DNA from 3 places in the Leisingera sp. NJS204 genome. Region 3 is predicted to be linked to each of the others. Evidence: riboswitches for the same ligand, from Rfam matches in the RefSeq annotation. Region 3 holds a riboswitch; each other region holds the start of a gene.

Region 1 (7,792 bases), 590 kb from region 3:
GCCTGGGCCGCGGCGGTTTCAACGATGCCGCCCGCGGCGAGTTGCTGCTGCAACGCCTTGCCGCACCAGATCAGGGTCTGCGGCGGCAGCACCGAAAACAAACCGATCCGGACCGGTGGCAAACCGGGACAGCCAGGCACCGCCCGCTCCAGCACCGCCCAGGGTACAAACGGCAGCCGAAGATCAGGCTGCCGCGCCGTCAGGCTTGAGCACAGCACCGGACATGGCACGTCTTTCAGGACGCCTGCCAGCGCCTCCAGGCCGAAATCAAAGTCATGATTGCCAAGACCAACGGCATCATATTCCAAAAACCGGAATGCGCGCGCCAGAGGATGGGGGCCTTTGGCGCCCGGCACGATGTCCCCCAGCGGCGACCCCTGGAAGCCGTCGCCGTTATCGACCAGAATGCAGGCCGCGCCCAGGCGGTCAGCCTCAGCCCGTGCGCGGTTGATCAAGGTGGCAGCGCGGGACAGGCCGATGGCCCCGTCCGGGCGGTCGGCATAATAATCATGGCTCAGCAGATTACAGTGCAGGTCCGTAGTGGCCAGCACGTGCAGCAGCCCGGTGGTGGTCCGGGAGTGCGAGGCGCGCGCCCCGCTTGTCATGTCCGATATTCCGCTGACACCGCCTGCTGCTGCTCCTTCCCGCACCGTTTGGTGCCGTTCTTGGTTTGAGGCTATTTGAATCAGCGTTTTAACGATTTGCAAAGAACCCTTTTTATTGCATTTGATTTTTTCCTGCTGCCGAGGCTTCAAACCGGCCGGCGCGCCCTGTCCAGCAGTGAAAAGCCGCAATTCCCGCCCGGCAGGTGTGGCGGTGCAGTGACAGGCAAGCGCAGATCGCCGCCGATTGCTGGCAACGCCTGCGGCACACTGCCATGGATGGCGCTATTTCATCCATGGCACCCGAAAAAACCGCAGCCAGCCAAAGGAGAGCCGCAATGAAACACGCAGAACAAGTGACTTTCGGCGGCGGCGGGCTGGAGCGGGCGGCCCATCTGCGCTTGGATACCGCTGCGCTGGAAGCGGCCTGGAACAGCGCGGAGGCGCAGGTGCTGCTGATGTGGCGCGGCAAGCCGCTGACCCGGCGCGAAAGGGATGCGGATCTGCCCTGCGGGCTGGGCTGGACCGATCCGGTGCATCCGCTGGCCGCTGACTGCAAGGATGCCGCATTGTTTCTTGGCCTGGCACCTGGCGGTGCGCCGTGTTTTGCCTGCGATATCAGCGGCTGGCAGCCCGAAGGCCTGGATCAGGAGGCGCTCAGCAGTTTTGCCGATGCCAGCGAGCAGCAGCACCCTGATCTGCCCGCGTCCCATGCCTTTGCCGAGCTGCGCCGGGTGATGACCTGCCTCACACCGCTGGAGGCGGAACTGGCCACCACCGCCAAGGCGCTGCTGGCCTGGCACCGCAGCCACCGGTTTTGCGCAGCTTGCGGCGCGCCCAGCGATTTGGCGCAGGCCGGCTGGCAGCGCATCTGCCCCGCCTGCAAGGCACCGCATTTCCCGCGCACCGACCCGGTGGTGATCATGCTGATCACCCATGGCGATGCTGTGCTGATGGGCCGTTCGCCCGGCTGGCCCGAGGGGATGTATTCGCTGCTCGCAGGATTTGTCGAACCGGGTGAGACGCTGGAAGCAGCCGTGCGCCGCGAAACATTTGAAGAAACCGGCGTGCAGGTCGGGCCGGTCAGCTACCTGTCCAGCCAGCCTTGGGCCTTTCCGATGTCGCTGATGTTCGGCTGCGCGGGCGAGGCGCTGAGCACGGACATCACCATCGACCCGGCTGAGATCGAAGACGCGCTGTGGGTCAGCCGCCAGGAGATGATGACGGTCTTTGCAGGCGAACACCCGGTTCTAAAGCCGTCACGTCAGGGAGCAATTGCGCATTTTCTGCTCCGAAACTGGCTTGCGGACACGCTGGACTAAAGCGCATATTGCAAAAAACAGCGCGGCAGCACGGCGGCGCAACTGAAGCAGGCGAGCATGGAATTTCAAAGCAAAGAAGATATCGAAGCCCCGATTGCCGACGTCTTTGGCGCGATCTCCGATTTCAGCCTGCTTGAGCGCTCGGCCCTGCGGCGCGGCATCGACGTAGAGCGGACTGGCGATACCGCGCATCCTGAAAACGGCCTGGCCTGGGATATCGGCTTTCGGTTTCGCGGCAAACAGCGCGACATCCGGCTGACACTGGCGTCTTATACCCCGGTCACCGGGTTGGCGCTGACCGGCAGCGGCAGCGGCCTGGACGGCCAACTGGAGATCGAGCTGCTGGCGCTGTCGCCGCGGCGGACCCGGATGTCGGTGCAATTGAAACTGGCGCCCACCACCCTGACCGGCCGGCTGCTGGTGCAATCGCTGAAACTGGCCCGCAGCAACCTCACCCGCCGGTTCAAGCTGCGGCTGGCCGACTATGCCCGGATCACCGAAGAACGGCTGAACCGCTCCGCCTGACTCCAAGGTTTGGGGGAAGCCGTGCTATTGCGGCGGCAGCAGCCGCGGCCACAGGGCGGCGTTGGCGCGGGCAAAGGCGCCCAGATGGCCAATCTTCTGCACGCCCGCCTCCTGCGGCACCAGCACCGTCCGGCACTGCGGCACATCGCCAAAGACGTCCCCCAGCCGCCAAACGGCCGCAGGCGGCACAACGTCGTCATCCGCCATCGCATACAGATCCACCGGCACGCCGGCGTCTGCCCATTTGGGCCGCGGCAAGGCCGAGCCGGTTTCCGGCAGGTAGCTGCCCGGCGTGGTGCACCAGCGCCGCCACTGCCAGTACACCCCGGCGGGCAAATCGGCCCCGAACCCCACCGCGCGCCCGGGCAGATACCCCAAGGCACGGACCAATGGCGGCACATGGCCGAACCAGAAAGCCAGCGCCAGCGCGCGGTAGGGCCAGGGATGATCGTGGTGATGCACCAAGCCGCCCGCAACCACGATCATGCGGGCGACGTCCTTCAGGCCATCCTGCAGGGGCATCAGCATTGCCCCCAGCGAATGGCCGATCACCCACAACGGCACGCCCGCATAGTGCCGTTGCAGTTCGGCCCGGGCAGCCGGCTGATCTTCCAGCGCCCATTGAGCCATTGTCGCATCGGAACGGCGCGGATGGCCCCGCGCCGAGTCTCCGAAATCCCGGTAGTCATAGGTCAGGCAGGCCACCTGCTGCTCTGCTGCCAGCCAGCGTGCGAAATGCCGGTAATAGCGCTGCGGCACCCCGGTTGCGCCATTCAGCACCACTGCTGCCCGCGCCTGCCCCGCCGGGTGGTACAGCCGCCCAGCCAGCAAGTGGGTGCCGGATGCAAACTGCAGTTCTTCCTCGCGGATAACCGCGGTATGTCCTGCGCTTTTATCCAGCATGGCAACCTCCTGAGTCGATTGGCCTAGACCGATTGGTCCAATCCATCTCTGGACCAATCGGTCCAATGCTGTCAAGCTGCCGCCATGAATGACGTGACGACAGCCAAGGCGGGCGGAACCAGCCCGCCCCCGACCCGCGAGCGGCTGATCCGCGCCGCTGCCGGCCTGTTCCGCAACAAGGGCTACAGCGGCACCGGACTGGCGGAATTACTGGCAGAGGCGGGGGCGCCCAAGGGCTCGCTCTACCACCATTTCCCCAGTGGCAAATCCGACCTGGCCCTGGCCGCGGCGGACTGGGCGTCAGGGCAGATGCTGCTGCTGATCGAGGCGTCTTTCACCCCGGCGCCCACCTTCCGGGAGGGGGCCAAGACGGTCTGCTACAAACTGGCGAAACTGTTTGACAAGCAAGGAAAATGGAGCGGCTGCCCGGTCTCTGCCACCCTGTTCGAAGGGCCGGAGAACGAGGCGTTCCACCAGCACGCCGCGCATCTGTTCGAGGGCTGGATTACTGAAACCACCCGCCACGCCCGCCGCCTGGGCCTGCCTGAACCTGAGGCCCGCGCGGCGGCGGAGAATTTCTATATCCTGCTGCAGGGCGGCTGGCAGCTGGCACGGGTGCGGCGGGACTCGAATGTGATCCGCGGGCTGTATTTGCAGATGCAGAAAAACGATTGACGACTCAGGCGTCCTGCCGCTACCGCTTGTGGCGATGGTTCCCGAGCCACAGAATCTTGTGTCCGGGATGAAAAGGGAACACGGTACGGCCCGCGCAAGCTGGCCAAGTCCGAGACTGCCCCCGCAACTGTAAGCGGCGAGCGACCCCGATAGAGCCACTGGCCCCTCAATACGAGGCCGGGAAGGATCGGGAAAGCGACGACCCGCAAGTCAGGAGACCTGCCATCGGACGTGTAACTCGAACCCGGGCGGGGTGTCCGGACAGGGTCTGATGGCTGCGGCGGCTGTGATCCGTCTTTCATCCGGTCTCTTGTCCCCCAAACCCCCGTGCCACGCGCGGAGGGCGCAGATATGATGTGGACCGACAAGACGCATTTCTATGCGGCAACAGATTGCAAGTATTTGGGGCGCCCCTGCCCCGCGGCAGAGCGGATGATCGCCAAACTGGCCGAAGCGATGACCAAGGCCAAGCCGCTGACCCAGGAGGATTTTGAGATCACCGGCACCACCGCGCTGGACGGCTGCCCGCGCAACTGCCCGGCGCAGTTTGCCGCCAGCCATGACCGGATCCGGCTGTATTGCGACGTCGGTGAAGAGGCGCCGCGCGAGGGGCTGGACCGCTTTGCCGATGCTATCCTGAGCCGCGACGGTATCGGTTTTGCCGCGTCCAAGCTGGACACCCGCCCCTGCGCGCTGATGGAGGCGCTGCCGAAAACCGCCGAAGCACGGCAGGCGGAACAGATGCTGGCGCTTTAACTGAATACCTGAAGAATGCTGCCCGGCTTATCGGCCGGGCGGTGCAGTATCTCTTTGCAGTGCGCCTCTGGCGGCTGTTCTACGGTGAACAGGCCCAGTGCAATTGGTCCTTGGTTTCCACCGCACAGGGCCGTACCGCCCGCAGCCGGGCCAGCGCCTGCGCCGGGGATTCGCCGCATTCGATCATCAGCCGCAGCACCGCCATGCCGGACCGCCCGCAGCCGCCCCTGCAATGCACCAGCACCCGGCCGCCGCCGCCCAGTGCTTGCCGTGCAGACCGGCTGGCCGCCGTCCATTTCGCCGCCACAGCGGGCGGCGGCACCTGGAAATCCGGCACCGGCAGATGCAGCCAGCGGCAGGCCATGCTTTGAATATCAATCCCCAGCCGCGGCACATCTGCGGCTGCGTGCTCGGCCTCGGTGGTCATTGAGATGACCAGCCCCGGTTTCCACTGATAGATCTGGATCAGGTCGTTGCGGTAATCGCCTCCCGCACCGGGCAGCGGGCATAGCGCCAGAATACCGCCGCCTGCTGACAGCGCGTGGATGGTCAGGCCTGCCGGCGCCGCGCCGTCCGGCGCCGCAGGTTCCGGGATATCCTCAGTTCGCATACCGCCTCCTTAGCCGCTGCGTTCCTGCATTTCCCCCGCAGTCTCCTGCCTTTGCAGCCTAGCGGTTAAGCAGGCAATCCCAAAGCTCTTTTGCGGCCCCGGACCAGCCCAACGGCGGTGGACGAACGGGCTGCGCTTCAATACCCTGCGCGCAACGCGGAGCACCCCGCATCCCGAATCCGGTACGAGACATCATGAACGATACCCCCAGCGGCACCTCCGGCACATCCGGCCAATCCCAATACCAGGTTCTGGCCCGCAAGTACCGGCCCGAAACCTTTGCCGATCTGGTGGGGCAGGACGCCATGGTGCGGACGCTGAAAAACGCCTTTGCCGCTGACCGGATTGCCCAGGCTTTTATTATGACCGGCATCCGCGGCACCGGTAAAACCACCACTGCGCGGATCATCGCCAAGGGCATGAACTGCATCGGTGCAGACGGCCAGGGCGGCCCCACCACCGACCCGTGCGGCCAATGCGAGCATTGTACCGCGATCATGGAAGGCCGCCATGTCGACGTGATGGAGATGGACGCGGCCTCGCGTACCGGCGTGAATGACATCCGCGAGATCATCGACAGCGTGCAGTACCGTGCCGCCTCGGCCCGCTACAAGATCTACATCATCGACGAAGTCCACATGCTGTCGACCAGCGCCTTCAACGCGCTGCTGAAGACACTGGAGGAACCGCCCGCGCATGTGAAGTTCATCTTCGCCACGACTGAGATCCGCAAAGTGCCGGTGACCGTGTTGTCGCGCTGCCAGCGGTTTGATTTGCGCCGGATCGAGCCGGAAGTGATGATTGCGCTCTTGCGGAAGATCGCCACCGCCGAGGGCGCCCAGATCGCCGAAGACGCGCTGGCGTTGATCACCCGCGCCGCCGAAGGTTCCGCCCGCGACGCTACCTCGCTGCTGGATCAGGCGATTTCCCATGGCGCCGGTGAAACCTCTGCCGATCAGGTCCGCGCCATGCTGGGTCTGGCCGACCGCGGCCGGGTGCTGGACCTGATGGACATGATCCTGCGCGGCGATGCGGCGGCCGCGCTCACTGAACTCAGCGGCCAGTATGCCGAAGGCGCCGACCCGCTGGCGGTATTGCGCGATCTGGCCGAGATCACCCATTGGGTCTCGGTGGTGAAAATCACGCCGGATGCGGCGGAAGACCCCACCGTCAGCCCGGATGAACGCGCCCGCGGCAAGGCGATGGCGGATGCGCTGGCAATGCGCGTCCTTACCCGGATGTGGCAGATGCTGCTGAAGGCGCTGGAGGAAGTCGCCGCGGCACCAAACGCTATGATGGCCGCCGAGATGGCGGTGATCCGCCTGACCCATGTGGCCGACCTGCCCAGCCCCGAAGAACTGATCCGCAAGCTGAAGGACACCCCGCCTCCGCCGCCGAATGGCCCCGGCGGCGGTGCGCCGATGCAGGGCATGGGCGCTCCGGCTTTAGGCGGCAGCGGCGGCGCTTCCGGTCATGGCGGCCAAACTGGTCCCGCAGGCGGCGCGCCAGTGGCACATGGCGGCGGCGGCACTATGGCGGCACTGGCGCCGCAGGTCAGCTCAGCACTGGCGCGCTATCCGTCCTTTGAACATGTGGTCGAGCTGATCCGCACCAATCGCGACGTGAAATTGCTGGTCGAGGTCGAGGGCGGCGTGCGTCTGGTCTCCTACCAGCCGGGACGGATCGAATTCACCCCATCCTCGCAAGCGCCGCGCGACCTGGCGGCCCGGCTTGGCACGGCGCTGCAGAACTGGACCGGTGCGCGCTGGGTGGTGTCGATCGCGCCGGACGGCGACGCAGCCACGATTGCCGAGGTCCGCGATGCCGCCGAGAACGCCCTGCGTGAGAAAGCCGCCGCGCATCCGCTGGTGCAGGCGGTGCTGGAAAGCTTTCCCAAGGCAACGATCAAACGCATCCGCACGGCGCAGGAGCTGGCCGCCGAAGTCGCCGCCGAGGCCCTGCCCGAGGTGGAGGATGAATGGGACCCGTTCGAGGACGGGTGACAAAAGCGACCCCGGGCATCGCCTGACCTTGGGTGGCCGCGATGACGCTTTCCTTGGGGGAAGGTCAGGCGCTGCCCGGCCTGTCGGCCGGGCGGAAGGGTGTTAAACTCCGGCACCGAGGCAATCCTCCCCTTGTTTCACGCCCTCGCGGCCCGTATCTGTGCCCCGAACCGGAATCTCAGGAGATGACAGATGCTCAAAGGCCTCGGCGGCCTTGGCGATATGGCCAAGATGATGAAATCGGCACAGGAACTGCAGGGCAAAATGGCCCAGATGCAGGAAGAGCTGCACAATGTAATGGTGACGGGCGAGGCCGGCGCCGGCCTGGTCAAGGCGACCGCGTCCGCCAAGGGCGACCTCAAAGGCCTGGACATCGATCCGTCGATCTTCAATGGC
Region 2 (7,792 bases), on a different replicon from region 3:
TTACATGCGGCGCCAGCAGCAGCAGGGCTGCGACGGTATAGCCCGCCAAGCTGCCGCCATAGGCAATCAGCCACATGGCAACGCCCGCGGCGGCCACAGTTGCCCCCCACCAGATCTGACGCGCACCGACATCGGCGGCGGCCACGCCCGGAACTTCCGGCGCCAGCGTCAGGCCGGGCGCGAAGTGGAAGGTGATGAAACCCGCCAGGCCCCATAGAATACCGGTGCGCGCGTTGATCTCGTGGCCCTGGCGTTCAGCCACCGACATCAGCGCCGCCATCACCAGCGCATAGCCGGTGTAGGTCAGCATGGTGAAGATGATGCTGAGCCCGTCACGCATCGGTTCGGCAAACATGCCGGGCAGGTCGGGATGGGCCGTCACCGCTTCGGCACCAAAATGCACCAGCTCTCCTGATTCATAAAGCTCAGCGTGCAGCAGCACGGGCTGCACGAAAACGAGCTGCAGCAGGGCGGTAATCAGCCCTGCTGCAGCGCCAGCGAACAGGCCGCTGGTCAGAATGCGACTGAACATGGCCTTAGTGGCAGGGGAAGCCAGTTGCGTGGCGCACATCATGCGCGGCGTCGTGCAGGGCAGATGCCTGAACATGGCCGGTCAGCGTGATGATCCCGAAACCCAGAACCACTGCAAACAGTGCCGGAAGAACACTGGTGCCAGCGGCGGAAGCCTTAAGCGTCTTGGTCGTCATTTTTAGTCCTCCTTACCGTCACACCCGACGGTACAAGTTGCGTTACCACACGGCCGGTCTCCTGACTCGCGGGTCGCTGCTGCCATCCTCCTTCCCGGCCTTGGCCAGTGGATATTGGAAGGCCGCTCGCCGCTCACAGTCGCGGGGGCGGTTGAGGCTTCGGTGCCGCGATTTGGTCCACCGTCCTCATTCCCGTTTCAGTCCCAGTGCTTAGGCACCATCAGACACCGTATCATGTGGTAATGCCCCGTGCGGCTGAGTCCGGTCAAGGATGATTCCGCCAATTTAAAACACGTCAGCGTCATGCACGGGCGGAAACCGGAAGGCAGGAACCCCTGATAATTTCCAATTTCTCGGCAAAAAACTGCTGGATCTCTTTGTCCTGCCGGCAGCAAGCGGTTCAGTCCAGATCCGCAGGGATGCGGGCGATCACCTTAAACCGCAGTCGGCCCAGCGGCCTGGCATCGGCAAAATTGCCATCCGGGCTAACCTCATACATCCGCAGGAAGGTCAGGATGTCCGGCAGGTCACCCGCGGTGATTTCCCCGAATAGATAGGCGGTCTTCCCGCTTTGCCGCATAGCTAGGGTTTGCGGCCGCTTGCAACCGGACATACATTCCACCTGCTGCAGCCTTACTTTTCCTCCCGAAGCCTCCAAAGCCGCGGCGACCTGCCCAAAAAAGGCAGGGTCTGCGTCGCGGCAAGTTCGGCATAAGGTGAGTGTGGGCAGGCTCATGCGCCGGGCAGGTCCTCAATCGAGCGATCTTCGTTGGAAACCTACGTCCCGTGGTACCATGCAAGCTTGGCTTCAATACCAATTTTGACGCTGAATTTCCTAAAGAGTCCATAGTTAGTTTTGAGGCAAATGTGCTTGGGGCAGCTTGCTGACGCAAGTCGCTCGAATGCTTTTTGTCCAAAACTTCGCCGCGCGGACCACTGAGGCGGATAAACCGTAGAATCAAGGCTTTGCGAAGTATCGCGAGCGGGCCACATCATCCGCACTGCGAGTTAGAACTGTTGCCCTCTGAAAGCAGTCTTAGGGGTGGAAAACACTGCCTTCCCATTCCCTCGCAACCGCAGCAAGGATTGAACAGCCGCGGCGACGGGTGGTTTCGTTGCGCACCCTACCAGTTCAAACAGCACGCAGCGAATGGCGGCAGCTTCAAGCGTTCACACTTCGGATCATTATCTCGATCTCTCTTGGATTTATCAGAAGCAAAGGGCAAACCGACCACGGTCCTGGCGACAACTGAGCCTATGCGGGAGTTGCCCGAAACCGGCCTGCGCCGGGTATCGCTGACAATCTTCCTAAGCTTGCAGGATCACCGAAGCAGGCGTTTCAGCAGCCACAGGCTTGACCACTCTGCCGAACTGTTCAGCCAACGAATCGTCACTTTCGATAAGTCTTATCAGACTTAGCCCTCCTGCGCAGGAAGGTTTGCTTCGCGTTGTAGTCGCATACGATCCGACAGGGAACTTCGAGGAAAACGCTTCTGAAATGCTCAAATTCGTGCGCTGAATACATCATTGCCATCTTGACGCGGACTGCTCCGGTGCTGTGCAATACCCGCATGATGTTTCTGGCACGTATCTTCCGGCTGATCAGGGTCGCCGCTGCTTTTGCGGTAGTTCTTGTGTTGGGATTTTCGTTGCCATCCGCTGCGCATTCTGTCGCGGGCCATCATAGCAATGCAGCGATGTCGCACGACGGACAAAGCCATACTGCCTCCTTTGTGGCCGGCGTAACGCATAAGGCTTCCCATATTGCCGAAAACGATGGTCAAGACACTGCGCAATACACCGCTGATGCCGGAAACTGCTGCGCGGGCGCCTGTATGGCCCTTGCAATACTTTCTTTGCAGCCTGATGCCGCTTTTGTTCAGCAGCCTGTCCGTTGGGTGATGGCTTCCGCGCAGCTGCCGTCTCAGGATCGTGTGAAGGTCCTGCGTCCTCCTAGATCCTGAAAATCTGACCCGCAGAAGCGGTAATTAAAGCCGTTCTGTGCCTAAGCGCAGAACCACTACAGATTATTCTCAGGAAAAACAGATGAAATCTCCTTTTCTGGCCGGGGCATGCGCCCTGCTGCTGGGGGCGTGTGCCGCTGATCCAGCAGCGCTGCCCGATACCGCAGCGTTGCAAAGGGTTGCTGCGCAATCCGGCCCTTACCGTACCCTGAATTATCAGTCTCCCCTCTCGGGCTATGAACGCCAAGAACCCAGCGGCCCGGTTTCCTGGCGTGGCGTCAATGATCAGCAGCAGGAGGACCACTGATGAGGATCAGAGTTTGGCGCGCCGTGCTGGCGTCGCCCGTGGTACTTGCTGCCTGCTCGGCCGCTGTACCGGAGAAGTACACCAGCCCGCAGGCCGGATTTCAGGAAGTGGCCAGTCAGACTTCGGCGGTCATCGGCAAACGCACGGCCTTTGCGCAAACACAGGCGGAAAACGAGGCTTTGGCCAAGGAAGTCCGCAGCCTCGTGCAGGGCAAGACGATCTCCGCCGACACAGCGGTGCAAGCGGCGCTTTTGAACAACAAAGGATTGCAGGCATCTTATGCTGCAGTCGGGCTGTCGGCGGCGGAGGCCTGGCAGCAGATGACGCCGGAGAACCCGGTGGTGTCGATCGGCCTGTTGGGGATCGGGGCGCCTGAACTGGGCCTGTACCGGGCGCTGGAATCCACCATCGCCGTGAACCTGCTGGACGTGAAGACGCGCAAGCAGCGCATCGCTGTGGCCGAGGCCCAGTTCCAGCAGGCCCAGCTGAACGCGGTGAACGATACCTTGGCGCTGGCCGGGCAGACCCGGCAGGCCTGGATCACTGCCGTGGCGGCCTTTGAACGGCTGAGTTATCTGCGACAGGCCAGCGAGACTGCGGCAGCAGGGGCAGAGCTGGCGAGCCAGCTAGGCAGGACCGGCGCGCTGAACAAGGCGGGGCAGGCGCGGGAATTTGCCTTCAATGCCGAACTGGCAGGCCAAGTCGCCAGAGCCCGTCTGGAAGCAAAGCTCGCCAAGGAAGAGCTGACGCGGCTGATGGGCCTGTGGGGCAGCGATGCCAACTACTACGTGCCCGATGCTCTGCCATCCTTGCCAAAGTCTTTGCCCAAAGTGTCCTCCATCGAGCAGGCAGCTCTGAAGAACCGGGTGGATTTGCAGGTCGCCAAGCTTGGACTTGAGGCGCAGGCCCGGGCCTTTGGACTGACGGACCGGACCCGGCTGGTGACGGATCTGGAACTGATTGCAGGCTTTGAGGCGGAGCGCGAGCGCGAGGACGGAGTGACCAACACCGAGACCCTTCCACAATTGGAGCTGGAGTTTGCCATCCCGGTATTTGACACCGGCAAGGCGCGGATGCGCAAGGCGGAGCTGTCTTATATGCAAGCGGCCAATGCCTTGGCTGAACGGGCGGTGAATGTCCGTTCCGAAGCCCGCAGCGCAGAACTAGCCTACCACTCCTCTTACGAAATCGCCCGTCACTATCGTGACGTGCTGGTGCCGCTACGCAGGTCTATCGAGGAGGAAGGGCTGCTCAGCTACAACGGCATGATCACCAATACCTTCGAACTGCTGACCGACGTTCGCGAAAAGCTGGCGAGCTCGCTGGAGGCTGCCAATGCCAAACGTGACTTCTGGTTGGCGCAGGCGAATGTAGGTGCCGCGATCTACGGCGGAGGCGGAGGCGCTGGCTCGGCCCCCCAAGGCGGCGGTGGAGAGATTGCCGGTGGCGGCGGCGCAGGCCATTGAAAGGAACGAATGAAATGATGAATCGACGTCAATTGCTTGGAGCCGGCGCTGCGGGTGCTGCGCTGGTTTCTGGTCAAGCGTGGGGCAAGACCTCGAACATGGGCCTGCCCGAAGCCGCCAGCATGGACACTGCGGCCACTCAGCCACCGTTACCTCCCTCTGTTGGGCCGGACTACAACCCGGTAGTCACGCTGAACGGCTGGACCCTGCCGTTCCGGATGAACAACGGGGTGAAGGAGTTTCACCTGGTGGCGGAACCGGTCGAGCGCGAGCTGGCCGAAGGCATGACCGCGCATCTGTGGGGCTACAACGGCCAGTCCACCGGTCCCACCATCGAAGCAGTGGAGGGCGACCGGGTCCGCATCTTCGTGACCAACAAACTGCCGGAGCATACTTCGGTACATTGGCACGGGTTGATCCTGCCGTCAGGCATGGACGGGGTCGGCGGTCTCAGCCATCCGGGCATCCCGCCGGGCAAAACCTTTGTCTACGAGTTCGACCTGACCAAATCCGGCACGTTCATGTACCATCCGCATGCCGACGAGATGGTACAGATGGCCATGGGCATGATGGGCATGTTCATCGTGCACCCCAAGGATCCGGCCTTCATGCCAGTGGATCGGGATTTCCTGATCATGCTCAATGCCTTCGACATCGATCCAGGCTCTTATGTGCCGCGGGTGATGGAGATGACGGACTTCAACTTGTGGACCTGGAACAGCCGGATTTTCCCGGATATTGACCCGTTGGTAGTCAACCAGGGCGACCGGGTGCGGGTGCGCACCGGCAACCTGACGATGACCAACCACCCGATCCACATGCACGGCTACGACTTCGAGGTCACCTGCACCGATGGCGGTTGGGTTCCCGAAAGCGCCCGCTGGCCCGAGGTGTCGATTGACATCCCCGTCGGCGCCATGCGCGCCTATGAGTTTGACGCGGTGCATCCGGGCGACTGGGCGATCCACTGCCACAAGTCGCACCACACGATGAACGCGATGGGCCACGACGTGCCGACCTTCATCGGCACCGACAAGCGCAAGTTGACCGGCCAGATCCGCAACCTTCAGCCCGAATACATGCCGATGGGAACCGCCGGCATGGCCGACATGGGCGAGATGTCGATGCCGCTGCCCGACAACACCGTACCTATGATGGCCGGCTGGGGACCGATGGCCCGCTCGAGATGGGCGGCATGTTCTCGGTCGTGAAGGTGCGCGAAGGCATTGAAGCAAACGACTACAGCGATCCTGGCTGGTACGAAAACCCTCCCGGCACCCAGGCCTATGAATGGACCGGTGAACTGCCCGACTTTGCACGCGCCGATAACGCGCAAACCCGCATTACCCCAAAACCCACCGCCAAGGGCTGACCAGCCATTGGACCCCAACCAAACCTGACGAGGAGACAGATATGAACAAGATTCTATCGGCAGCCATTCTTGGCGCTCTAGCCGCTGCACCGGCCTTTGCCGCCGGCACCCACGGCGGCGGCCATCATGACGAAATGGAGGTCGGCAAGCCCGGAGAGGCAGCCCATGCAGACCGCGAAATCGCTGTCACCATGAAGGAAACCGACGACGGTGAGATGATTTTCGAACCCTCCGGTTTTTCCTTTACCAAGGGCGAAACCATCAAGTTCGTGATCACCAACGCCGGCGAGCTGGAGCATGAATTCGTGCTGGATACGGCCGAGCGAAATGTCCACCACAAAGAGCTCATGGCCAAAATGGACATGGAACATGACGACCCGAATTCGGTGCGTCTGGACGCGGGTGCAACAGGAGAAATTATCTGGACCTTCTCCAATCTCGGCACATTCGAGTTCGCTTGCCTGATCCCCGGCCATTATGAGTCCGGCATGCATGGGCCGGTCGCGGTGCTCGAAGGCGGCGGCGGCACCTTCACGGCCGGAACGGTCAAGAAAATCGACGCCAAATCCGGCAAGGTCACAATCAAGCATGAAGAACTGGTTGATCTGGAGATGCCCGCAATGACCATGGTGTTCCGTGTGGCTCACGCGGCAATGCTGGAGCAGATGCAGGCAGGCGGCAGTATCGAGTTCGTTGCCGAAAGGGTCAAAGGTAAGCTGACCGTGACTGCGGTAAGATAACCGGCAGAGGAGGTCGGAACGCCGGCCTCCTCTCTCCCAAACTCCTAGCAGGCCCATCAGGCGCCCAAGCGCACAACCATCAAAACACTGCACCGGCAGAAATCTGACAATAGGCAATCAAGGCAACGATGCTGGATCTGCACACTCTCACACATGATGCCGCAGGCGCATTCGGGTTCTGGTACGATGACAGCGCACCCGAATGGCTCCACCCGGTGATGCATCTGGTTCTGGTGCTGGCGCCAACGCTGCTTTTGCTCACCTTGGCCGGCCAGGCCGCCTGGCTGCTGCGCCGGCGGCTTCTACGGCGGGCGGCACCGATAGCTCCAGCTCAATTCCCGGCGGGCGGTCTGGAGCCGGGCTTGCCCCGCTATATCCTGCGCACGACCGGGCCGCATCAGCAGATCCTGATCTTGTTCAGCCTGACAGCGATGCCGATCGTCTACCTGTCTCTTGAGCTGCCCAAGCAGATCGTGAACCGCGTGTTTGAAAACGGCAGCAGTCCGGTTGTGGTGTTTGGTGTCGAGCTTTCGCAAGTTTCGCTGTTGTTTCTTCTCTGCGGCGCCTATCTGGCAGTCATCACACTCAACGGCCTAAACAAATACTGGCTGAACATCCGAAAAGGGCGCGTTGCCGAAAGCTTCGTGCGCAGGCTTCGCCTTGCCGTTTACCGCCAGTGGAGGCAGGATCAGCCTACTCGGCGCCAACCTGCGATCATGCCGGTTCTTGGCGCCGAGGTCGAGCCTGTCGGCAGCTTTGCCTCCGAACTGCTAACCGTCCCGCTGCTGCAAGGCGGCACGCTGGCGACAATCCTTCTGTTCATGTTCGTGCAGGATCCGATCCTCGCCGCGGCGGCCCTGACGGTGCTTCCGCTGCAGTTGATCATTGTGCCGCGTCTTCAACGGCGGGTGAATGCAGTGTCCCGCAAACGGATCCGAGAGATGCGCTTGCTAGGTGAGCATTTGGACCGGCAAAAGCGGGATTCCGGGAAAGGCATGCTGCCGGTCGCACGCAGTTTCCGGCAGTTGCTGAAGTTGCGCCTGCAGATCCACCGGCTGAAATTCCAGGCCAAGGCGATCAACAACTTCCTGACCGCCCTAACGCCATTCCTGTTCTATTCCCTCGGCGGGTATTTCGTGTTGCAGGAGCGGGTCTCGCTGGGCGCGCTGGTGGCAATGTTGTCCGCCCACAAGGAGTTTTCATCCCCTCTGAAGGACCTGTTCCGATTCTATCAAC
Region 3 (7,792 bases):
AGCGCCCGCCGCCGCAGGCGTCAGCACGATCCGCTCCACCAATGCGCGCAGTGACTCTGGACGTGTCCCGTTTTCGTGCCGCTCCAAGTGCTCGTTTAGGCCACTTTCCGTTCGAATGCGACGGGGCTTTTCCAGCCCAATGCTGAGTGCCGCCGTCGCGGATTGTAGAAGCCATTGATGTAGTTGAAGATGGCCAGTTCAACGGCCCTACGCGTTGGCCACGACCTTCGCCAGATCAGCTCTGCCTTGATCGTTTTGAAGAACGTTTCGACCGCCGAGTTGTCGTAGCAATTTCCCTTGCCGCTCATCCACTGCCCCGGCAGTGCATGTTTACATGCATGAGAGGGGGACACGCTGAACCCGTGTTGTCGCAGGATTATCTGATAGTCATGAGAACAGTATTGCGATCCACGATCCGTATGATGAATGCAGCCCATAGGCGGTGATCTGAAGGCTATAGCCATGTTCAGCGCCCGGATCGCCAAGTCCCGCTTCATCCGATTGCTGATGGCCCAACCGATCACCCGCCGGGAATGCAGATCAAGGATCACCGCCAGGTAGAGCCAGCCCTCGCGCGTCCACACGTAACTTATGTCACCTGCCCATTTCTGATTGGGCGCATCTGCGCAGAAATCCCGGTTCAGCAGATTGGGTGCGATGTTGAAGGCGTGGTTGCTGTCCCCCTCTCGGCTGATTGCTTCGCAATCGTCTGCCGGGCAATGGTCGTCACCTTGTATTTCTTAGATCGTTCGACACGGATGCCATTCTCACGCATCAAACGCCCGACGCGACGATGGCCAATGTTCAGGCCCAACTCCTTCAGTTCCTCGGTCATCCGTGGGCGGCCATAACTGCCCAGGCTGAGGCGAGATTGTTCCTTGATATGCGCCAGAACGACCATGTCAGTGCGCTGCCTTTGACTGGCCGGGCGGCTGCGATAGGCCCGTAGACCGCGCTCACTGACATCCAGCACATTGCACATCCGCTTGGCGCTGAAGGTATCAGTGTGTTCTTCGATGAACCTGAACCTCATGGCTTTTGGCCCGCGAAGAACTGCGTTGCCTTTTTTAAGATCTCCCTCTCCTCCTTGAGAATGCGGTTCTCCCGTCGAAGCCGTTCATTCTCTCGGGCAAGGTCGAGGTCTTTGTCGGATACCACCTCGGTGTCGCGATGCGCTGTGATCCACTTGTTCAGGGTCGAAAGGCCAACACCCAAATCAGAGGCCACTTGCTTCCTGCTCAGCCCGCTCGTCAGCGCAATCCGCACCGCATCGGCCCGGAATTCTTCTGTCCGTTTCAGTCCCATAGTTCGTCTCCTTTGCTGCAATAAATGCTATCAAAGGAGCGGCATCAAACCGCGACACGTCCACTCATTCGGCAATTGAACAGAAGACGGGAAGCTTGACTCAGTAAAATGGTTTTGCCATTCAGCAAGTGTGACCGGTTCCGCGAGTGTTTCAATGCGCAGCGGAAGAAATAGGGAACACGGTGCGGCGTACCCATTAGGGACCAAATCCGTGACTGCCCCCGCAACTGTGAGCGGTGAGTGACGCTGAACATGCCACTGGGATCTTTCCCGGGAAGGCCAGCCGAACCAAGACCCGCGAGTCAGGAGACCTGCCGGACACAGGACAAAGACTTCGCTAGCGGAGTGTCTGCCCTTTTCCACCGGACGCCGGGGTGCGCGTCTGGCGCGGCTGCCGTTCAGGCTTCTCCGTGCCACTCTCCCCGTTGTTCATTCCTGATTGCAGGTGCGCCTGTGTCGTCGAATGAGGACGAAATGAAACTGAATTATCTGGCTGCAGCTCTGGCCGTATCCCTGCCGGTCACCGCATCGGCGCATTTCCAGCTGAACTACACTGAAAACGTGCTAATCGGGAAGCCCGGCGATGTGCCGATGGGGCTGGTGTTCTGGCACCCGCTGGAAAACGGCCATGTGATGGACATGGGCAAACCCGAAGAATTTTTTATGGTTCACAAGGGCGAAAAGGTTGATCTTTCGGACCGCTTGGAACCGGCCACATTCAAGGGCGCGGAGAACGAAGCCGCCGCCTACAGGGCGTCGGTTCCGGTCAAGCGCTCGGGCGACTATGTGGTGGTGACTGTGCCCGCGCCCTATTATGAGGAAAGCGAAGACATCTATATTCAGCAGATTTCCAAAGTCGTGCTGAACCGCAACACCCTGCCCACCGATTGGGATCAGCCGGTGGGCCTGGAAACCGAGATCCTGCCGCTGAACAAGCCCTATAACGTCATTGTCGGCTCTACCTTCTCAGGTCAGGTGCTGGCGGATGGAAAGCCGGTTCCGGGCGCCGAGATCGAGGTTGAGTTCATGGCATCAGAGCCTGACCTTGCGGCCTTTTCCACAACCAACCCGACGGTTCAGCCGATGTCCGGCGGCGCCATCGTTGCGATTGCAGACCAGAATGGCGTCTTTTCCTTTGGCATTCCGAAAGCGGGCCACTGGGGCTTTGCTGCTCTCGGCTCCGGCCCGGCGACTGAGCATGACGGCAAGGAACTCAGCCAGGACGCTGTGTTGTGGATCCACGCTGAAGAGCTGAAGTGAGAATAGCGCCATGCATATCGTAGACGGCGCACTGTCGAATCCGGTTGTGATCGGCGGCGCGGTTGCCGCCGTCGGCGGTATCGCCATGGGGCTGCGGAGCCTGCCGCTGGAACGTATTCCGGCGGCGGGGGTTCTTTCGGCCAGTTTCTTTGTGGCCTCCCTGATCCATGTCCCGATCGGGCCGAGTTCGGTTCATCTGATCCTGAACGGGCTTGCGGGCTGGTTCTGGGCTGGGCGGCCTTTCCGGCCCTGTTTGTCGGCCTCTTGCTGCAGGCGGTGTTCTTTGGCTTTGGCGGGCTGACCGTGCTGGGCGTGAACGCCGTGAACATCGCCCTGCCTGCAGTTCTGGTCGGGCTGATATTCCGACCGCTGGTGGCCCGCGGCTCGCCTCTGCAGGGCGCCATCTGGGGCGGTATCGGCGGCGGCGCGGCCATTGCTGCCACAACACTTGCTGTTGCAGTCTCGCTGATGTTGTCCGGCGATGAGTTTATCCTGGCCGCGAAACTGGTGTTCTTTTCCCATATTCCGGTGGTGATCATCGAAGCGCTTTTGTCCGGCGCTGCCATTTTCCTGGCGCGGCGTGTGAAGCCCGAGCTGTTTTTCGACACAAAAGGAAGCCTTGCATGATCCGCTCCTGCATTCTGATCCTTGCACTGCTGGCGCCGCTCCCGGTGATGGCACACAATGTTATCTCAGCTGTCTTTCCGTCCGGTTCCGACATTGAAGGCGAAGTGGGCTTTTCCAACGGTGACATGGCCGCGGACCTGCTGATTGAGATCTTTGACGCGGCCGGCAGCAAGCTGGGAGAGTCCAGAACCGACAGTGACGGCTTTTTCCTGTTCACCCCGTCGGAGCCTGTGACACATATCTTCCGCGGCGATCTGGGTGCTGGCCACGTGGCCGAGATGATGATGGACGGTGCGGAGGTCGCGCAGATCATTGGGCAAAGCCCGGGCGCGGCAGCAGTTTCAGCGGCTGCTGTCCGGACACCTCTGCAGCGCCGGCGGCGGCAGGGTCCGCGGGCCTCTCCGATCAAACCCGCTCCGAGCTTGCCACCATGATGCGCAATGAACTGCGCCCGCTCCGGCAGGAGCTGACAGCGTTCAAGAACAAGTCGGACTTTCAATCCGTGCTTGGCGGCATCGGCTATATCTGCGGCCTGTTCGGGCTGGGCTTCTACATTGCCGCACGCCGCAAGATCGGCAGCAGCGCATGACCTATGTTCTGACGGGCGAGGAAAAACCGCTCGGCGGTTTCGGCACCTTCCACGCCAAGGTCACAGCAATTGACCCGCGGATGCGCATCGTGATGACGGCAGCCTATGCGGTGGTGGTTGTCTCGCTCAGCAATCTTTGGGTTCTGGCGGCCGCTCTCGGCCTGTCTATGTGGCTGCTGGCCTTCTCTGGCCTGCCGCCCCGGAAAACGCTGAAACGGATGGCGATGATGGACAGTTTCATCATCTTCATGCTGGTGCTGCTGCCCTTTACAGTGCCGGGAACCCGGCCCTGTCCATTTGGGGCTGGAGGCCAGCTGGGAAGGCCTGTGGCGTGCAACCGAGATTGCCCTTACCGCCAATGCGGTGATCCTTGCGGTTATGACACTGGTGGGTTCGATGGAGCCGGTAACCATGGGCCACGCGCTCTTTGCCCTCAAGATGCCGGAGCGGCTGGTGCACCTGATGATGTTCACCATCCGCTACATCGACGTTCTGCGCGAGGAATACCAGCGCCTGCGCACCTCGATGAAGCTGCGCGGCTTCCGACCCGGAACCAATTGGCACACCTACCGCAGCTATGGCTATCTGGTTGGCATGATGCTGGTGCGCTCCATCGAACGGTCGGAGCGCATTCTGGCGGCGATGAAATGCCGGGGGTTCTCCGGCCGCATCATCCTGCTGGAGGATTTTCGTTTCAACCGGTCCGACCTGCTGTTTGCCGCGGCGTTGTCCGCCGCACTTGCTGCCCTGATCTGGGCGGAGGCCGCCTATGCCGCTTCTTGATTTGAACAATATCCACTTTGCCTACCCAGGGCTTGATCCGGTGCTGGAAGGCGCCTCGATGCGGCTGAACGCTGGTGAACGGCTGTCGATTTCCGGGCCCAACGGCGCCGGAAAATCGACACTGCTGAAATCATTATGGGGCTGCTTGTTCCCGCCAGCGGCACCGTCACCGCCTTTGGCAAGCCTTGCATGGCGGAAGCGGATTTTCACGAGATGCGCCGCCGCGTGGGCTTTGTGTTTCAGGACGCCGACGACCAGCTCTTCTGCCCGACCGTGGCCGAGGATGTGGCCTTTGGTCCGCTCAACCTGGGCAAATCCAAACAGGATGCCTTGGCGATTGTTGACAGCGTGCTGACCCGCCTGGAACTGATGCACCTGCGCGACCGGGTGACCCACAAACTGTCGGCGGCGAGAAGAGGCTGGTGACACTGGCCACGGTACTGGCCATGGAGCCGGCGGTGCTTATTCTGGATGAGCCGACAAACGCACTGGACCCGGACAACTACGCGCGGCTGGCCGGGATCCTGAAAGGGCTTGATCAGGCAATCCTTCTGGTCAGCCATGACCAGGAATTCCGTAAACAGATTGCTCCTGGAGGATATCGCTTGAAGGGCCGCGAGCTTATACGGGCTTAGGACGTGCGGCTAATCGAAACGAATGGCCCAAACATGAACCGGCACCCGAAAAAGCCCCTGCCCAACAACCCGTCCTCGCTCCAGGCTGGGCGGCAGGCAGCTGGCGGGTTCTCCTATCCGCCACGACCGGCCGCATTGCCAAATGGCATTGGTAGCTCAGGGTAACTCGGAATCCGTGCTACTTTTCGACATGTTGTTAAAAAGTAGGAGGGATATGTGAGATGGAACGTGTTCGGCGTGGCTTGATGATGGGCAAGCGGTAGCTTTAGAAACAGCCTACAGAGCGGCGAAGGCTTTTCGCGAGGATCTGCCTCAGGGGCTGGCCCGCCCCAGCTTAGAACTTGGCGAAGCTGCAAACCGCTTCCTGGGGCCCCTTGCTGAAACAGGGGTGCCGGAGAGTAAGGTTATCGAGGATATCGTGCAGCAGGCTGACGGCGGGCTGCACAAAATGGCAGCCCCGACCTTCTTCGGCTATGTCCTTGGTGCGTCGCATCCCGTTGGTGTAGCTGCTGATTTTTTAGTGTCAGCCTGGGGGCAGAACGCGGGTTCATCCTTTGAGACACCAGCAATCACGGGTATGGAGCGCGCCGTCTGCAACTGGGTTATTGAATTGCTGTCGCTGCCTGCCGAAAGCGGAGCCGGATTGGTGACCGGCGGTACGGTTGCAAACATGGCTGGCATTATGGCGGCACGCCATGCGCTGCTGGCCGCTCAGGGTTGGGATGTCGAAGCTGATGGGCTTTTCGGGGCACCGGAGATTCCGGTTTTGATCGGACAAGACGCGCATTCTGCGCCATTTGCAGCCCTGCGCTACGCCGGATTTGGAGCAAGCCGCACACAAACTGTAGCTGCCGACAGCGAAGGGAGGATTAAGCCGGACGCCTTTCGGGCAGCAATAAACCGGTGCAGCAAACCGCCGCTTGTGATCCTGCAGGCAGGTCAAATAAACACTGGCGCCTTCGATCCGTTTGACGAATTGATCCCAATGGTACGCGAGAAGAAGGGCTGGGTTCATGTCGATGGAGCGTTCGGGCTATGGCTCGCTGCAGTGCCCGAGCTTGCAGATCGGCTGGAGGGGGTCGGCGAAGCGGACAGCTGGGCAATCGACCTGCACAAGTGGCTTAACGCTCCTTTCGATGCCGGCATGGTTATAGTACGCGACCGTGCGCCGCTCGTTGCGTCGATGTCTGCCCGTGGCGCCTATCTGCCTGAGACCACTGAGCATTGGGAGCCAAGTGATTCAACGCCTGAATTATCCCGGCGGGCAAGAGGTGTCCCTAGCTATGCGATACTGCGGCATCTCGGCCGGGCGGGTGTTCGCGATCTTGTGGCGCACCATTGCCGCCTCGCGGAGCGGATTGCCCGAACGGTGTCTAACGAGCCCGGCTTAACAGTCCTGAACCGCATCCACAGCAACCAGGTTGCGATTTGCTGCGGCGACGGGACCGATGACGGCAAGCTCACCATGCAGGTCCTGCGGCGTGTTCAGGAAAATGGCAAAGTTTACCCGACACACGGCGAATGGGCTGGCCGCAAGATCATTCGGGCTTCTGTCATTGGATACGGCATGCAGGAAGAAGATGCTGACCTTCTTTCAACTGAAATAATTGATGCTTATCGCTGCTGTGTCGCGGATGTTCGCTGAATGGCTTGAATAGCAACTTGAAGCCCCTCCAGTTTACGCAAGCGGCAGGTGCCGCGAAAACCGGCTAGCCCTGCGGGAACATTGCCTAATTTGAAATGCTGCACCCGATGTGCGCCTGTACTGCCTGCGCCCCTGGCGCACGCAGACTCCCGCCAATGCCTCGGTCTATTGCATATTTATGCCGGCGCAACATGCGGAGTGACTGGTCAGCGGAGCTGATCCGGGTGCGCCGCGGCAAAAGCAGGGTGCGCCGCGCAGGCTGTTTCCACGGCGCAGATCCGTGGCAGGTTCGCAAAGTCCACTTCCCAGCGGCGTGCATTGTAAAGCTGCGGCATCAGGCAGATATCGGCGAGCCCCGGTGTTTTTCCAATGCAAAAGGGTGACTGGCTGAAGCCGGCAAGTAATGCTTCAAACGCTTGCAGGCCAGGCCGGATGAAATGCTGCATCCAGGCCTTGGGCATGTCCGCCGCACCGCTGCTGATCTGGGTCGCGTGTCTGGCCACTTGCAAGTTACAGACCGGATGCACATCCACCGCAACCGAATGGGCCAACGCCCGTGCCTTGGCACGCAGGCCTGGGTCTTTGGGCAATAGGCCGAGGTTCCGGGTTTCGTCCAGGTAATCCAGAATCCCCAGTGATTGGGTCAGACGCAGCCCGTCGATCTCAAGCACCGGTACAAAGCCCTGCGGGTTGCGGGCCAAGTGCTCCGGGCTCTTGTGCTCGCCCTTAACCAGATCAACCGGGACCGAGGTGTATTCGATTTCACCCAGGTTCAGCGCGATGCGCAGCCGGTAGCTGGCCGATGATCGCCAGTAGTCAAAAAGAAGCGTGCTGCCCATCGGCGTCCTCCGGTGCTGAGGAGGCAGCCCGATGGGCTGCCTTAATTGGTTTGGCCATATTCAGGTCTTATGCAATTCCTTGGCGTGCAGCCATTCGGCATGCTTGGGG

Evidence for each region. Region 3 has a riboswitch for cobalamin ahead of ETW24_RS00375 (DUF4198 domain-containing protein). Riboswitches for the same ligand answer to the same signal wherever they lie in the genome.
Region 1: linked by a shared signal. The riboswitch ahead of ETW24_RS03345 (hypothetical protein) and the one ahead of ETW24_RS00375 (DUF4198 domain-containing protein) in region 3 are both predicted to bind cobalamin.
Region 2: linked by a shared signal. The riboswitch ahead of ETW24_RS23700 (CbtB domain-containing protein) and the one ahead of ETW24_RS00375 (DUF4198 domain-containing protein) in region 3 are both predicted to bind cobalamin.

What each region holds. Positions count from the first base shown of each region.
Region 1 is NZ_CP035417.1:661,696-669,487, reverse strand. Features, by position in the region: gene ETW24_RS03375 (5'-nucleotidase C-terminal domain-containing protein) at 1-605, opposite strand, end outside; gene ETW24_RS03370 (hypothetical protein) at 681-944, shown strand; gene nudC (NAD(+) diphosphatase) at 941-1,924, shown strand; gene ETW24_RS03360 (SRPBCC family protein) at 1,982-2,449, shown strand; gene ETW24_RS03355 (alpha/beta hydrolase family protein) at 2,474-3,352, opposite strand; gene ETW24_RS03350 (TetR/AcrR family transcriptional regulator) at 3,437-4,027, shown strand; cobalamin riboswitch at 4,046-4,268, shown strand; gene ETW24_RS03345 (hypothetical protein) at 4,379-4,783, shown strand; gene ETW24_RS03340 (protein-tyrosine phosphatase family protein) at 4,863-5,393, opposite strand; gene ETW24_RS03335 (DNA polymerase III subunit gamma/tau) at 5,588-7,396, shown strand; gene ETW24_RS03330 (YbaB/EbfC family nucleoid-associated protein) at 7,589-7,792, shown strand, end outside.
Region 2 is NZ_CP035423.1:13,956-21,747, forward strand. Features, by position in the region: gene ETW24_RS23695 (CbtA family protein) at 1-532, opposite strand, end outside; gene ETW24_RS23700 (CbtB domain-containing protein) at 537-707, opposite strand; cobalamin riboswitch at 742-944, opposite strand; gene ETW24_RS25140 (DUF1636 domain-containing protein) at 1,108-1,443, opposite strand; gene ETW24_RS23710 (hypothetical protein) at 2,279-2,671, shown strand; gene ETW24_RS23715 (hypothetical protein) at 2,754-2,978, shown strand; gene ETW24_RS23720 (TolC family protein) at 2,978-4,444, shown strand; partial or broken gene ETW24_RS23725 (multicopper oxidase family protein) at 4,459-5,816, shown strand; gene ETW24_RS23730 (copper-binding protein) at 5,858-6,556, shown strand; gene ETW24_RS23735 (ABC transporter ATP-binding protein) at 6,685-7,792, shown strand, end outside.
Region 3 is NZ_CP035417.1:75,630-83,421, forward strand. Features, by position in the region: gene ETW24_RS00365 (hypothetical protein) at 1-27, opposite strand, end outside; partial or broken gene ETW24_RS00370 (IS3 family transposase) at 96-1,305, opposite strand; cobalamin riboswitch at 1,424-1,638, shown strand; gene ETW24_RS00375 (DUF4198 domain-containing protein) at 1,780-2,565, shown strand; partial or broken gene cbiM (cobalt transporter CbiM) at 2,576-3,192, shown strand; gene ETW24_RS00385 (hypothetical protein) at 3,189-3,626, shown strand; gene ETW24_RS24605 (hypothetical protein) at 3,623-3,781, shown strand; gene ETW24_RS25145 (energy-coupling factor transporter transmembrane component T family protein) at 4,079-4,564, shown strand; partial or broken gene ETW24_RS00395 (energy-coupling factor ABC transporter ATP-binding protein) at 4,551-5,199, shown strand; gene ETW24_RS00400 (pyridoxal phosphate-dependent decarboxylase family protein) at 5,588-6,844, shown strand; gene maiA (maleylacetoacetate isomerase) at 7,051-7,683, opposite strand; gene ETW24_RS00410 (VOC family protein) at 7,744-7,792, opposite strand, start outside.